2 regions of the Micromonospora sp. NBC_00330 genome follow, and region 1 is predicted to be linked to the other one. Evidence: riboswitches for the same ligand, from Rfam matches in the RefSeq annotation. Region 1 holds a riboswitch; the other holds the start of a gene.

Region 1 (7,334 bases):
AGACGATCACACCGGGCAGGGCCACCGCGAACACCCGCAGCACCAGGCCGAGCGCGGTGAGCAGGACGCCGGTGGTCACCAGCACCGGTCCCGCGTCCAGCAGGACCCGTCCGGACCGGTCGGCGGCGAACAGCACCAGGGTGACCAGGATGCCGGCGGCACTGAGCAGCAGCGGCCAGGCCCGTCGGGCCAGCACCCGGTAGCGGATGCCGAACAGTGGCAGGACGGCCAGTTCGAGGGCGATGGCGATCGCCGGGGCCACCGGGTCCAGGGTCGCCAGCAGGGTGAACGAGAAAACCAGTGCGGCGGCGACCTTCGCCACCGGGTTGCGGCGGGCCAACGGCGCGTCCGGCGCGGCGACCGGCTCGATGCTGATCATCGGGGATCGTCCGGTGCACGGTGCAGGGTGACGGTGCGGTCGGCGAGCGCGGCGACGAAGTCCGCGTCGTGGGTGACGGTGACCACGCCGTGCCCGGCGTCGCGCAGGTCGGCGAAGAGGTCGACCAGCTCCCGCCAGGTCCGCCGATCCTGGCCGAAGGTGGGTTCGTCGCAGATCAGCAGGCGTGGCGCGGTGGCCAGGGCGGTCGCCACGCTCAGCCGCCGTGCCTCGCCACCGGAGAGGGTGTACGGGTTGGCGGCGGCGAGCCGGGCCAGTCGCAGCCTGTCCAGCAGCCCGGCCACTGTCTCCTTGACGGCCGCCTCGGGTTGACCGGTGCGGCGTGGGCCTAGCGCCAGCTCGTCGAAGACGGTGCTGGTGACGAACTGGTGCTCCGGATCCTGGAAGACCGACCCGATGCGTCGGGCCAGCGCAGGCGCCCGCCACCGGTGCGGGGGAGTGCGGTGGTCCGCGCCGGCCAACTCGGTGGACGCGGTGACTCGTCCGCTGCCCGGCCGGAGCAGACCGCCGAGCAGCAACGCCAGGGTGGACTTGCCGGCACCGTTCGGTCCGCGTACGGCGAGTGCTTCACCGGCGCGTACCGCCAGGTCGGTGGAGCCCAGCCGGGGCGGCAGGCCGAGCCGGTCGGCGGTGAGCAACAGCTCCCCGGGGCCGGCGGTGGCCGGCCGGGGCGCGATGGGGTGACCGGGCACCCAGACCCCCTCGGCGGCCAGGGCGGCGCCGTGGGCGGCAAAGACCGCCTCTGGTGTGCCGTCCGCGCGGACGCCGCCACCCGGTTCCAGGACGACCACCCGGTCGACGAGCGGCAGTGCCTCGGCGACCCGGTGTTCGACCAGGATCAGCGTGGTGTCGGCGTCCAGCGCGCCGGCCACCGCGTGTCGGACCAGCTCGGCCCCGGCCGGGTCGAGGTTGGCGGTCGGCTCGTCGAGCAGCAGCAGGGCGGGGCGCAGGGCCAGGGCGCCGGCCAGGGCGAGGCGTTGCTGCTCGCCGCCGGAGAGCGCAGCGGTGTGGCGGTCCCGGGAGTACGGGAAGCCGACCCGGTGCAGCGCCTCGTCCACCCGGGGCCAGATCTCGTCGGCCGGCACTCCCCGGTTCTCCAGCCCGAACGCGACGTCGTCGCCGCAGCGCGCCATCACCAGTTGGGTCTCCGGGTCCTGGAAGACGATGCCGACCCGTTCCCGTCCCTTGCGTGGGTCGAGCCCGTCGATCTCGACGGTGCCCTCCTGCTCGCCGGAGTCCTCGGGGAGCAGCCCGGCCAATGCGCTGAGCATCGTGCTCTTGCCGGCCCCGGAGGGGCCAAGAAGCAAAACCCGCTCCCCAGCCTCGATCCGCAGATCAACCCCGCGAACGGCCCAGGCGCGCCGCCCAGCGTGCCGCCACCCGAACCCCCGCAGCAGTACCCCGCCCACCGAACCCACCCCCTCCCGGCCGCCCGCCCCGCCCATCCGCGGTTGATCAAGAGGTTTGCGTCAGGAAATCGCCTTCCGCTGACGCAAACCTCTTGATCAACATCATCGACCAGGGGGTTAGATCAGTGCTCGGTTTCGGCCTGCGGGAAAGCGGTCCAGGACGCCGGTGTTGGCCAGGGCGTTCGTCAGCAGCCAGCCGCCCAGGCCGGCGATCACTGTGGCGCTGACGATGGTGAGCAGCGCGTACGGGATGCGGTAGTCGGTCAGCGCGTAGTCGACGTTCCAGACGAAGAAGTCGAACAACGCGGCGCTGAGGCCGGTCAGCGCGCCCGCGAACACAGCTGTCGGCAGCCGGAACGACCGGTACCGGAAGGCGGCGAAGGCCAGCTCGGCGCCGATGCCCTGCACGATGCCCTGCGGGATCACCGTGCCGGCCCACTGGCTGCCCAGCAGCGCGGACAGGACCGCGGCCACTGTCTCGCAGTAGAGCGCGGCGCCGGGCTTGCGGATGACCAGCCCACCGATCACCGCCGGCATCAGCCAGACGCCGTAGAGCAGCGTCTGCGCCGGCGGGAAGAAGGCGAACGCGCCCTCGGTGGCGCTCCAGACCAGGCCCCAGGCCCAGAAGATGACGCCGAAGGCGACAGCGATCACCGAGGCGACCACGATGTCGATGGTGCGCCAACGGTGGGTGTCGGTGGTGGAATTCATGTGTTGCTCCCAGTTCGTGAGTGCGAACCAGGAGAAGACGCACGCCGCGTCCGGTGGCACCGGACTGCGGCGCGGCTGGAGGTCGACCGAACTCCCTGCGCTGGCATTACCCAGATCAGGTTCGAGGGTCTGCGGGCGTGCCCGCACTCTCAGCGCTGTGCGCTCCCCTGTCGGATATGAAGTTGTCTCGCTGACGCTAACACCGACCAGCGTCGCGGGCCCAGCAGGGCATCCGCCTGACCTGCGGGAGCGACCGGCCGACCGCCGGCTGGGTACGCTTCCGATCATGCGGGTTGACGCGCGAGGCTTCACGTTCGAGGTGACCGTCGGCGGTCCGACGGACGGCGTACCCGTCCTGCTGCTGCACGGTTTCCCACAGCACAGCGGCGAGTGGGACGACGTGGTGCCGGCGCTGCACGCGGGTGGGCTGCGCACGTACGCGCTGGACCAGCGCGGTTACTCACCCGGCGCCCGGCCCACGGAGGTGGCCGACTACCGGATCCCCGAACTCGTCACCGACGTGGTGGCGGTGCTCGACGCGCTCGGGCTGCACGCCGTACACCTGGTCGGCCACGACTGGGGCGCGATCGTGGCCTGGGCGGTTGCCGCCCGGCACCCCGACCGGGTCCACACGCTGACAGCGGTGTCCGTACCGCATCCGGCGGCCATGGCGCACGCCCTGAGCACCGACGCCCAACAGAAGGCCCGCTCGTCGTACATCGCGCTGTTCCGCAAGCCCGACAAGGCGGAGAAGGTGCTGCTGGCATGGCACGCCACAGCGCTGCGCAAGCTGCTCGGCGGGGTGGGCGACGCGTCCCGGGTGAACCGGTACGCCGACCCGATGCGTGAGCCGGGGGCGCTCACGGCCGCGCTGAACTGGTACCGGGCGATGTCCCGCGCCGACCTGGCCGGTGTCGGCCCGGTCGCGGTGCCCACCACGTACGTCTGGAGTGACCGGGACGTCGCCATCGGCCGGACCGCCGCCGAGGCATGCGCGCAGAACGTCACCGGCGACTACCGCTTCGTGCAGTTGCCCGCTGTGAGTCACTGGATCCCGGACGCGGCGCCGGCCCCGCTCGCCGAGGCGATCCTGGCCCGGGCCGGCGGGACGGCCTGAGTCGTGCGGGTCCGCGAGGGAGAGCCATCGTGACGACGGACGCCGGCGGGCCGGGCAGCCGTCGCTCGATCGCCGCGCAGCTGCGCGTGCTGGGCGTACGCCCCGGCGCGACGCTGCTGGTGCACGCCTCGCTGCGTCCGCTGGGCTTCGTCAGCGGCGGCCCGCACGCGGTGGTGCTCGCCCTGCGCGACGCGCTCGGCCCGGACGGCACGATCGTCGTGCCCACCCACACGCCCGACAACAGCGACCCCGCGCAGTGGCGCAACCCGCCCGTGCCGGCGGACTGGTGGCCGCTGATCCGCTCGGAGATGCCGGGCTTCGACCCGGCGGTCACCCCGAGCCGGTTCATGGGTGCGCTCGCCGAGACGGTCCGCGGCTGGCCCGGCGCGCTGCGCAGCTCCCATCCGCACGTGTCGTTCGCCGCGCTCGGCCCGGCCGCCGAGCAGGTGGTGGCCGGGCACACCCTGGCGGACATGCTCGGCGAGGGCTCACCGCTGGCCCGCCTCTACGACCTCGACGCCGACGTGTTGCTGCTCGGCGTGGACCACTCGGTGAGCACCTCGCTGCACCTGGCCGAGTACCGCCGCCCCGGCTCGCCCCGGGAGCGGATCGGTGCCGCGGTGCGTACCGCCGACGGTGGTCGGGAGTGGGTGTGGTGGCAGGACGTACGACTCGACGCGGACGACTTCGCCGCGTTGGGCGGGGACCTGGAGGCGACCGGGGCGGTACGCACCGCACCGGTCGGCACCGGGACCGGCAGGTTGATGCGCCAGCGGGCGGCTGTCGACTTCGCGGTTCGCTGGCTGGCCCGTAATCGAACGACGGAGGACGTATGACGGTGAGTGCCGAGGACTACCTGGCCGTGGTGACCGAGACGATCGGCCGGGTGGCCGCCAGTCAGCGGGAGGCGGTGGGTCGGGCTGCCGACCTGATCGCCGAGGCCGTCCGAGCCGACGGCGTGGTGCACGCGTTCGGCACCGGGCACTCGGAGGCCCTCGCCATGGAGATCGCCGGACGGGCGGGCGGTCTGGTGCCGACCAACCGGATCGCGCTACGCGACCTGGTGCTGCTCGGTGGCGAACCGGCCGACCGGCTCGGCCCGCTGCTGGAACGGGACCCGGCCGTCGCGCACCGCCTCTACGAGCTGGCCCCGGTGCGTCCCACCGACGTCTTCGTGCTCGCCTCGAACTCCGGTGTCAACGGCGCGATGGTGGAGTTCGCCACGCTGGTGAAGGAGCACGGCCACGGGCTGGTGGCGATCACCTCGGCGCAGCACTCCGGCCGGATGACCTCCCGACACCCGTCCGGGCGCAAGCTGAGCGACCTCGCCGACGTGGTGCTCGACAACGGCGCGCCGTACGGCGACGCGACGCTGCCCCTGCCCGGCGGTGGCGCGGTCGGCGCGGTCTCCTCGATCACCGCAGCGCTGCTGGCGCAGCAGGTGACAGTGGAGGTGGTGGCGCGGTTGCTGGCGGCGGGGGAGCGGCCCCCGGTCTACCTGTCGGCGAACATCCCGGACGGCGACGCGCACAACAACGAGCTGGAAGCGCGGTACGCGGGCCGGATCCGCCGCGGGTCCTGACCCGGTGCTGGGCGGCCGACGTGCGTCGCCGAGATGAACGGCAGATGTCGTGAACCAGTTTCGCGCTCGGCCGGGTGGGGCATTGGCGTTGCTGCCGGCGGCCGGGACCGCCGGCAGTAGCGTCTCACCGGAGGTAGCGCGTGTCCAAGGAGACCGAGAAGCAGCGCTGGCAGCGCAACTTCGCCGACCTGCTGCAGGAGTTGCGGGTCGCCCAGACCGGCGTGCAGATCCTCTTCGCCTTCCTGCTCACCCTGCCGTTCAGTAACGGGTTCACCGAGACCACGGAGTTCCAGCGCGACGTCTACATCGTGGCGTTGCTCGCGGCGGCCGCCGCCACCGCGCTGATCATCTCGCCGGTGGCGTTCCACCGGGCGCTGTTCCGGCAGGGGCGCAAACCGGAGCTGGTCCGCTTCGCGCACCGGATGGCCACCGGCGGGCTCGCCTTCATGCTGATCGCGATGGTCAGCGCGGTGCTGCTGATCACCGACTTCGTGCTGGACCGGCCGATCGCGTTCGTGCTCAGCGCCCTGGCCGGAATCTGGTTCCTCACGTTCTGGGTGGCCCTGCCGTTCGCCCGACGCAACTGGGGTGAGGACGACATCGACGACGATGACGACGACCCGGACACCATCAACGGTCGCTGACCGCGCCGATCTTCACGCAGCGCTACCCCTGGGTAACAACCGGGGGTAGCGTGGCGGTAGTCGCGCACGTCGACGCAGCCGCACCGAGCTTCGAGGGGGCAGCCGTGACCACGACGCAGGATGGCCGACCGGCACCGGACGGCCCCGACTCCGCCGGTGCCGCCGCGCCGCTGCCCGCGGAAGCCGGGCAGGTCACCGAGAAGGAGGCCCGGCAGGTCGCCGAGGCCGCCCGCGAATCCACCTGGGACCGGCCCAGCTTCGGCAAGGAGCTGTTCCTCGGCAGGTTCCGGCTCGACCTGATCGACCCGTGGCCCCGATCCGATCCGGACGACGTGGCTCGCGCGGATGAGTTCCTTGGTCGGTTCCGCGCCTTCCTCGCCTCCGAGGTGGATGGTGAGGCCATCGAGCGGGATGCGTCGATACCCGACTCGGTGTTCCACGGCCTGGCCGACCTCGGCGCGTTCGGCATGAAGATCGACCGGAAGTACGGCGGGCTCGGGCTGAGCAACCTGCACTACTGCCGGGCGCTCATGCTGGCCGGTTCGGTCAGCCCGGCCATCGGCGCTCTGCTCTCGGCGCACCAGTCGATCGGGGTGCCGCAGCCACTGAAGATGTTCGGCACCGCCGAGCAGAAGCAACGCTTCCTGCCCCGGCTCGCCGCCGGCGAGGTGTCCGCGTTCCTGCTCACCGAGCCGGACGTCGGCTCCGACCCGGCCCGGCTGGCCACCATCGCCGAGCCGACCGAGGACGGCACCGGTTACCGGCTCAACGGGGTGAAGCTCTGGGCCACCAACGGCATCGTGGCCACCCTGCTGGTGGTGATGGCCCGGGTGCCGGCCACGGAGGGACGTCGGGGCGGCATCACCGCGTTCGTGGTGGACGGCGACAGCCCCGGCATCACCGTCGAGCGGCGCAACGAGTTCATCGGCCTGCGCGGCCTGGAGAACAGCCTGACCCGGTTCCACGACGTGATCGTCCCCGCCGAGAACGTCATCGGTGGCGAGGGCAAGGGGCTCAAGATCGCCCTGACCACTCTGAACACCGGCCGGCTCTCACTGCCGGCCATGTGCGTGGGCGCCGGCAAGTGGGCGTTGAACGTGGCCCGAGGGTGGGCCGCCGACCGGGTCCAGTGGGGACGGCCGGTGGGCGAGCACGAGGCGGTCGCGCAGAAGCTCTCCTTCATCGCCGCCACCACGTACGGCATGGAGACAATGCTCGACCTCTGCTGCCTGCTCGCCGACGACGACCGCAACGACATCCGCATCGAGGCGGCGCTGGTCAAGCTGTACGCCAGCGAGATGGCCTGGAAGATCGCCGACGAGCTGATCCAGATCCGGGGCGGGCGCGGCTACGAGACGGCCGACTCACTGGCCGCCCGCGGCGAACGCCCGGCCGCCGTCGAGCAGATGCTGCGCGACCTGCGGATCAACCGGATCTTCGAGGGCTCCACCGAGATCATGCACCTGCTGATCGC
Region 2 (7,334 bases), 710 kb from region 1:
CGGCCTCCGCACAGTTCGGGGTCGCCACAGTGGCGTACGGCAGCAGCCGCTCCACAGCGCCCACCACGCCGAGCCGGTGACCGCTCGTGGCGACGAGCACCGGGTCGACGACGAGGTGAGGCAGCCGGCCGTCCCGGGCGGCCTCGGCCACCACGTCCGCGATCGCCGGGGTGCCGAGCATCCCCGTCTTCACGGCGCAGACGGTGAAATCGGTGAGCACGCTGTCCAACTGCTCGGTGACGGTGCGCGGGGGCAGCGGCAGCACCGCGTCGACACCCCTGGTGTTCTGCGCGGTGACCGCCGTGAGGACGCTGGTGCCGTACGCGCCCAGCGCGGCGAAGACCTTGAGGTCGGCCTGGATGCCTGCGCCGCCACCGGAGTCCGAGCCGGCGATTGTCAGCAGTGTTCGCGGGGTCATTTTCCCTGGCCTTTGGTTGCGGTTGGGGGCTGCGGCCGACCGTGTCCACTCCGGGCGGTCAGGCTTGATCCCTGCGTGGGCACGGTCGGCCGCAGCCCTGACGTGGAGACCTGGGTGACCCCGCGCCGGGTTTGGGTCAGCACAGGGGAGACCTGGGTGACACCGCGCCGGGTTTGGGTCAGCTCAGGGGTGACCGCCTCGACATAGGCGCTGGTCAGGGTGGCGGCTGTTTCGGTGGGGTCTTTGGCTCGCATGAGTGCGCCGAGCACTGCCACCCCGGCGGCTCCCGCCTCGACGCAGGCGGTTACGTGGTCTGGCGTTTCCACTCCGCCGAGGGCCAGCAGCGGCACGGGGCTGGTCTCGACAAGCTTTCGCAGGCCGTCCGGTCCCAGGGGTGGGCCGTAACCCGGTTTTGTCTTCGTGGGCCAGATCGGGGAGATGGTGGCGTAGTGCTCGGTGGTCAGGCGGTCCAGCTCGGGTTGGTGGTGGCAGGAACGGCCGACCAGGCCGTGGGTTGGCGGCGGGTACGGGCCGGCGGCGGGCAGGTGCACGGCGTCGCCGCCGAGCGGGTCGGGGCCGGCCACGATGAGGGTTCCGCCAACGTCGGCGAGGATCGCGCGCAGGTCGGCGGCGAGGGCGGCGCGTTCGGCGCGCGGCAGGTCCTTCTCCCGCAGCACCACCCAGCGCACTCCCCCGGCCACGGCTCCCGCCACCACTCGGTCGAGCCCGCACCGCGCGACGAGCCGGTCGGTCAACACGACAACCCCGGACGGCGGGGTCACAGCTCGGGTCTTCCCTCGTCGGGGGTGGAGGCGAGCGCGTGGAAGCGGCGCTCGATCCGGCCGGCCTGGGCCGCCAGTCGGCCCGCCTCGACCGCGTACCGCATCGCGGTGGCCATCGCCACCGGGTCGGCCGCCCGGGTGACAGCACTCGCCAGCAGCACCCCGTCACAGCCCAGCTCCATGGCCAGCGCCGCGTCGGACGCGGTGCCGATGCCGGCGTCGAGGATCACCGGCACGTCCACACCCTGCCGGATGAGTCGAATGTGGTGCGGGTTGCCGATGCCGAGCCCCGAACCGATCGGGGAGCCGGCCGGCATCACCGCGGCGCAGCCCACGTCGGCGAGGCGACGGGCGAGCACCGGGTCGTCGCTGGTGTACGGCAGCACAGTGAAGCCGTCGGCGACCAACTCCTCGGCGGCGCGGAGCAGCTCCACCCCGTCGGGCAGCAGCGTCCGCTCGTCGCCGATCACCTCCAGCTTCACCCAGTCGGTGTCGAACGCGTCCCGGGCCAACCGGGCCACCTTCACCGCCTCGGTGGCGGTGTGGCAGCCGGCGGTGTTCGGCAGCAGGCGTACGCCGCACCGGTCCAGCAGCTCCAGCAGCCCACCGGTGGAGCCCGGCGCCGTGCCCACGCGGCGCAGCGCCAGCGTGACCAGCTCGGTGCCGGACGCCCGGATCGCCTGCTCCAGGACGTGCAGGTTCGAGGCGCCGCCGGTGCCGAGGATCAGCCGTGAGGTGAAGGTCTCCCCACCCAGTTCGAAGGTCACGCCGCTCACCCGCCCTGCGCCGCGGTGAGCACCTCGACCCGGTCACCGTCGCGCAGTGCCCGGGCCGGCCAGCCGGTCCGGGGCACCACCTCGCCGTTGACAGCGACAGCCACCCCGCGCGGGTGCGCCACGATGTCGCGGACCAGGTCCGCCACTGACGCGCCGGCGGCGACGCTGCGCCCGGCCCCGTTCACAGTCAACTCCACAGGTCCCCCTCCAACGTCGGTTCAGGTCCGCCCGACACGGCCACCGCGGCACCGCCGAAGCGGTCGGCCCGGAAGGGCGCGAGCAGCGGGTCGGGTACGCAGCCGAGCACCAGGTCGGCGATCAGGTCGGCGGTGATCGGGGTGAGCACGATGCCGTGCCGGTGGTGCCCGGTGGCGGCCAGGACGTCCGGTCGGTCGGGCAACGGCCCGAGGATCGGCGCGTTGTCAGGGGTGCCCGGACGCAGCCCGGCGACCGCCTCGACCAGGTCGTACTCGGCCAGTTCGGGCAGCAGGTCCACCCCGGCGCGCAGCAGCCGTTGCACGGCGCCGGCGGTGACAGTGGTGTCCGAGCGCTCCTCGACAGTCGCGCCGAGCACCACCTCACCGTCGGCGCGGGGCACCAGGTAGACGTGCTCGCCGTCGGCGTACCCCCGGATCACGTGCCGGAAGCCCGGCGCGACGCCGTCGGGCGCGCGGAGCCGGAGGATCTGACCCTTCACCGGCCGCACGGGCAGGCCGGTGAGCGCTGCGGCCCCGCAGCCGGCGGCGACCACTGTGACCGACGCGTCCACATCGGACAACGACCGGACCGGCTGCGGCACGAGCACCGCTCCGGCCCGCTGCGCGGCCGTGCGCAGCGCCGGCACCAGCAGCCGCGGGTCGACCTGATGGTCGGTGGGCGCGAGCGCGCCGCCGCGCACCCGTGGGGCGAGCGCCGGTTCGCTGTCGCGCAGCTCGCTGGGGCGCAGCGGCGTCACGGGCAGACCCAACCCCTGCTGGTACGCCCACAGCCGGCGCGCCTCGGCCAGGTCGTCGCCGGTGAGCCCGACCATCAGTGTGCCCTCGGTCCGGTAGCCGATCTCGACTCCGGTCGTCTCGGTCAGCTCGGCGGCGAACGCCGGCCAGCGGGCCGCGGACGCCAGCAGCAACCCGGTCAGTTGCCGCTCACCGAAGTACGCCTCGGCGACCGGGGAGAGCATGCCGGCGGCCACCGCCGACGCCCCCGACCCGGGCGCCGGATCGTGCACCGCCACCCGCAGTCCGCGCGCGGCGCAACGCCAGGCGATCGCCAGCCCGATCGGCCCCGCCCCCACCACTGCCACGTCCGGCCGGACCCGGTCGCTCGACGGCGGTGACGGGGACCGGCCGGTCAGCACGTCAGGGCCTCGATCAGCTCGGCGGTCGCCCGTGCCGGGTCGGCTGCGGCGGAGACGGCACCGACCACCGCCACCCCGTACGCTCCGGCGGCCCGCAGCGCCGGCACCCGGGCGGCGGTCACTCCGCCGATTGCGATGACCGGGACGTCGACGGCGTCGACGACGGCGCGTACCCCGGCGGGCCCGATGGGGTCCGGCAGGCCGGTCTTGGTGCTGGTGGTGTGACAGGGCCCGACGCCGAGGTAGCTGGCGCCCGCCGCGACGGCCTCGCTCGCCGTAAGCGGGGCGCGGGCGGTGGCGCCCAACACGCCGGTGGGGCCGAGCACCCGGCGGGCGGCGGCGACCGGCAGGTCGTCGGCGCCGACGTGCCCACCGGCGGCGCCCACCGCCAGCGCCACGTGCAGCCGGTCGTTGACCAGGCAGGTCGCCCCGTACGACGCGCAGAGCGCGAGCACCCGCCGGGTCAGGTCGTACGCCTCGCGGTCGGTGGCGGAATCCTCGACCCGGACCTGCACCACCAGCTCGGCGTGGGCCACTGTGAGGGCGGCGCGAACCACGGCGAGTGGGTCGCGACCTTCTCGGGTGTCGGTGATGAGATGCAATCGCCCCAGGGACGGCACGGCAACGCTCCTCCCTGCGCCGGCATTACCCGGATCAGGTTCAACGGTCGGGGGCTGTCAGCCCCCCTCTCAGCCCGGTACACCGGGCTCCCGTGGGTTACTTGCGTGTCACCGTACGACAGATCGGCCGGCCTGCCAAGGCGCGGGGTCGGCGGCGACCGGCGACCGGGCCACGCCAAAACGACCGAGATCCAATGGGGCACTTCATACGGTCCTGTTCGGAATGTCGCCCCCCGTTGCAGAACCGTTACCCGTCCGCATCTTGCCCGACATCGAGCCAGCCGAATTAATTTGTTCAGCGATTCGACAAAATGTCGGTGGAGGCACCTTGGCAGGGTGTGACCACCGGCTCCATCAGGGACGGCCTTCGGCGAGCCGACTCCCGCGATCTCTGTCACTACGACACAGGAGGCGGCGTGTCCCGTTCTCGTCGTGCCCGTTTACCCATCACCGCAACCCTGATCTCCCTGGCCATGGCCTCGACCACCCTGTTCGGCGCGCCCGCCCAGGCGGCCGCCCAGGTCCCCCCACGGGATGCGAAAGCCGCAGCCCCGGTCAGCCAGGTGGCGCCGAAGGCGCCAAAGGCCGCAGCCGATCCCTTCTCCGTCCTCGTCTTCTCCAAGACCGCCGGCTTCCGGCACGACTCCATCCCCACCGGCATCGCCGCCATCCAGCAGCTCGGCGTGGCCAACGGATTCACCGTTGACAACTCCGAGGACGGCGCCGCATTCAACGACGCCAACCTGGCGAAGTACAAGGCGGTGATCTGGCTCTCCACCACCGGTGACGTGCTCAACGCCGACCAGCAGGCGGCGTTCGAGCGCTACGTGAAGGCCGGCGGCGGTTACGTCGGCATCCACGCCGCGTCGGACACCGAGTACAGCTGGGCCTGGTACGGCGACCTGGTCGGCGCGTACTTCGCCAACCACCCGCAGAACCAGCAGGCCACCGTCAAGGTGGAGGACCACGCCCACCCGTCCACTGCCGGTCTGCCGGACCGCTGGTCCCGGTTCGACGAGTGGTACAACTACCAGACCAACCCCCGACCGGACGTCCACGTGCTGGCCAGCCTGGACGAGAAGAGCTACACCCCCGGCGCCGGTGCGATGGGCGCGGACCACCCGGTCGCCTGGTGTCAGGACTACGACGGTGGCCGCTCCTGGTACACGGGCCTGGGGCACACCCGGGAGTCGTACGCCGAGCCCGAGTTCCTCTCCCACCTGCTCGGCGGCATCCGCACCGCGGCAGGTGTCGAGAACGCCGACTGCGGCGCCTCGAAGACCTCGAACTTCGAGAAGGTCACGCTGGACAGCAACACCAGCAACCCGATGGAGTTGGACATCGCCCCCGACGGGCGGGTGTTCTACATCGAGCGCGACGGTCGCGTGCAGATCGTGAAGCCGGACACCGGCAACACCGTCACCGCCGTCGACCTGGACGTCTTCACCGGCAACGAGGACGGTCTCATCGGCATCCGGCTCGACCCGGACTTCGCCACAAACAACTGGGTGTACCTGTACTACGCCCCGAACGACGGGGTCACCCGCAACCTGCTGTCCCGTTTCACGGTCACCGGCGACACCATCAACCTCGCCAGCGAGAAGCAGGTGCTGCGGGTCGACACCCAACGCAACACCTGCTGCCACGCCGGCGGCAGCATGACCTTCGACGGCGACGGCAACCTCTACCTGGCCACCGGTGACAACACCAACCCGTTCGAGTCGAACTCGTACTCGCCGCTCGACGAGCGGGCGGGCCGCCAGGACTACGACGCGCAGCGCACCTCCGCGAACACGAACGACCTGCGCGGCAAGGTGATCCGGATCCACCCGGAGGACGACGGGACGTACACCGTTCCGTCGGGCAACCTCTTCGCTCCGGGCACCGAGAAGACCCGTCCCGAGATCTACGCGATGGGCTTCCGTAACCCGTTCCGGATCGGCACCGACCCGAAGACCAACACGCTGTACGTCGGCGACTACGGGCCGGACGCCAACACGGACAACCCGAACCGGGGCCCCCGCGGCCTGGTCGAGTGGAACATCGTCACGCCGGGCAACTACGGCTGGCCGTACTGCACGGGCACGAACGAGGCGTACAACGACTACACGTTCCCGTCCGGCCCGAGCGGCGCGAAGTTCGACTGCGCGGCGCCGGTGAACAACTCGCCCAACAACACCGGCCTGACCAACCTCCCGCCGGTGGTCCCGGCGACAGTCGACTACGGGTACGCCGGTGACGCGCGTTACCCGGAGATCGGTGGCGGCGGCGCCCCGATGGGCGGCCCGGTCTACCGCTACGACGCCGACCTCAACTCGAACCGCAAGTGGCCGGCGTACTACGACGGCAAGGCTCTGCTCGGCGAGTGGAACCAGAACAAGATGTACACCCTGCAGGTGACCGCCGACGGCAAGTCGTTGGTGGACATCAACCAGCTGCTCACCGGCATGAGCATGATCCGGCCGATGGACTTCGAGTTCGGCCCGGACGGGGCGCTGTACCTGATCGAGTGGGGCAGCGGCTTCGGCGGCAACAACGACAACTCGGGCGTCTACCGGATCGACTACACCGCCGGTGACCGCGCCCCGATCGCGGCGGCGTCCGCCAACCCGACCTCGGGTCCGGCGCCGTTGACTGTCACCTTCTCCAGCGCCGGCTCCCGGGACCCGGACGGTGGCACGCTCACCTACGCCTGGACGTTCGGCGACGGGCAGACCTCGACCGAGGCCAACCCGACCCACACGTACGCGACGGCGGGCAACTTCACCGCCCAGCTCACCGTCACCAACCCCAAGGGTCGTACGGCGGTGGCCAACGTGCCGGTCACCGTGGGCAACACCGCCCCGACGGTCGCCATCGAGTTCCCGCCGGACGGCGGGTTCTTCAACTGGGGCGACCAGGTCCGGTACACCATCAAGGTGACCGACCCCGAGGACGGGGAGATCGACTGCGACCGGGTGGGGCTGCAGGTGCTGCTCGGTCACGACGAGCACGCCCACCCGCTGGAGCAGCACACCGGCTGCACCGGCACCGTCCAGACGTCGCTCGCCTCCGGGCACGGCGCCGAGGCGAACGTCTTCGCGGTCTTCGAGGCCACCTACACCGACGAGGGCGGTGCCGGCGGTGCCGGCGCCCTGACCGGCCGGCAGATCGAGGTCCTTCAGCCGAAGCAGAAGCAGGCCGAGTACTTCACCGCCACCGGGCGTGCCCCGGTGAGCACCGGCGGCGGAGACGCCGGCGTGCAGCGGGAGGCCGGCGCCGACACCGCCGGTGGCGGCCAGAGCATCGCGTTCATCGAGGACGGTGACTGGTGGTCGGTCGCCCCGGCGAACCTGACCAACATCACCGAGATCCGGTTCCGGGCCGCCTCCGCCGCCGCTGGCG

What was found. Region 1 has a riboswitch for thiamine pyrophosphate ahead of OG598_RS00490 (ECF transporter S component). Riboswitches for the same ligand answer to the same signal wherever they lie in the genome.
Region 2: linked by a shared signal. The riboswitch ahead of thiE (thiamine phosphate synthase) and the one ahead of OG598_RS00490 (ECF transporter S component) in region 1 are both predicted to bind thiamine pyrophosphate.

What each region holds. Positions count from the first base shown of each region.
Region 1 is NZ_CP108012.1:98,373-105,706, forward strand. Features, by position in the region: gene OG598_RS00480 (energy-coupling factor transporter transmembrane component T family protein) at 1-379, opposite strand, end outside; gene OG598_RS00485 (ABC transporter ATP-binding protein) at 376-1,806, opposite strand; gene OG598_RS00490 (ECF transporter S component) at 1,924-2,517, opposite strand; TPP riboswitch at 2,592-2,696, opposite strand; gene OG598_RS00495 (alpha/beta fold hydrolase) at 2,804-3,634, shown strand; gene OG598_RS00500 (aminoglycoside N(3)-acetyltransferase) at 3,664-4,470, shown strand; gene OG598_RS00505 (sugar isomerase domain-containing protein) at 4,467-5,216, shown strand; gene OG598_RS00510 (DUF6328 family protein) at 5,357-5,860, shown strand; gene OG598_RS00515 (acyl-CoA dehydrogenase family protein) at 5,965-7,334, shown strand, end outside.
Region 2 is NZ_CP108012.1:6,713,271-6,720,604, reverse strand. Features, by position in the region: gene thiD (bifunctional hydroxymethylpyrimidine kinase/phosphomethylpyrimidine kinase) at 1-418, opposite strand, end outside; gene OG598_RS30705 (thiamine phosphate synthase) at 415-1,200, opposite strand; gene OG598_RS30700 (thiazole synthase) at 1,197-1,976, opposite strand; gene thiS (sulfur carrier protein ThiS) at 1,973-2,173, opposite strand; gene thiO (glycine oxidase ThiO) at 2,164-3,330, opposite strand; gene thiE (thiamine phosphate synthase) at 3,324-3,950, opposite strand; TPP riboswitch at 3,945-4,054, opposite strand; gene OG598_RS30680 (ThuA domain-containing protein) at 4,367-7,334, shown strand, end outside.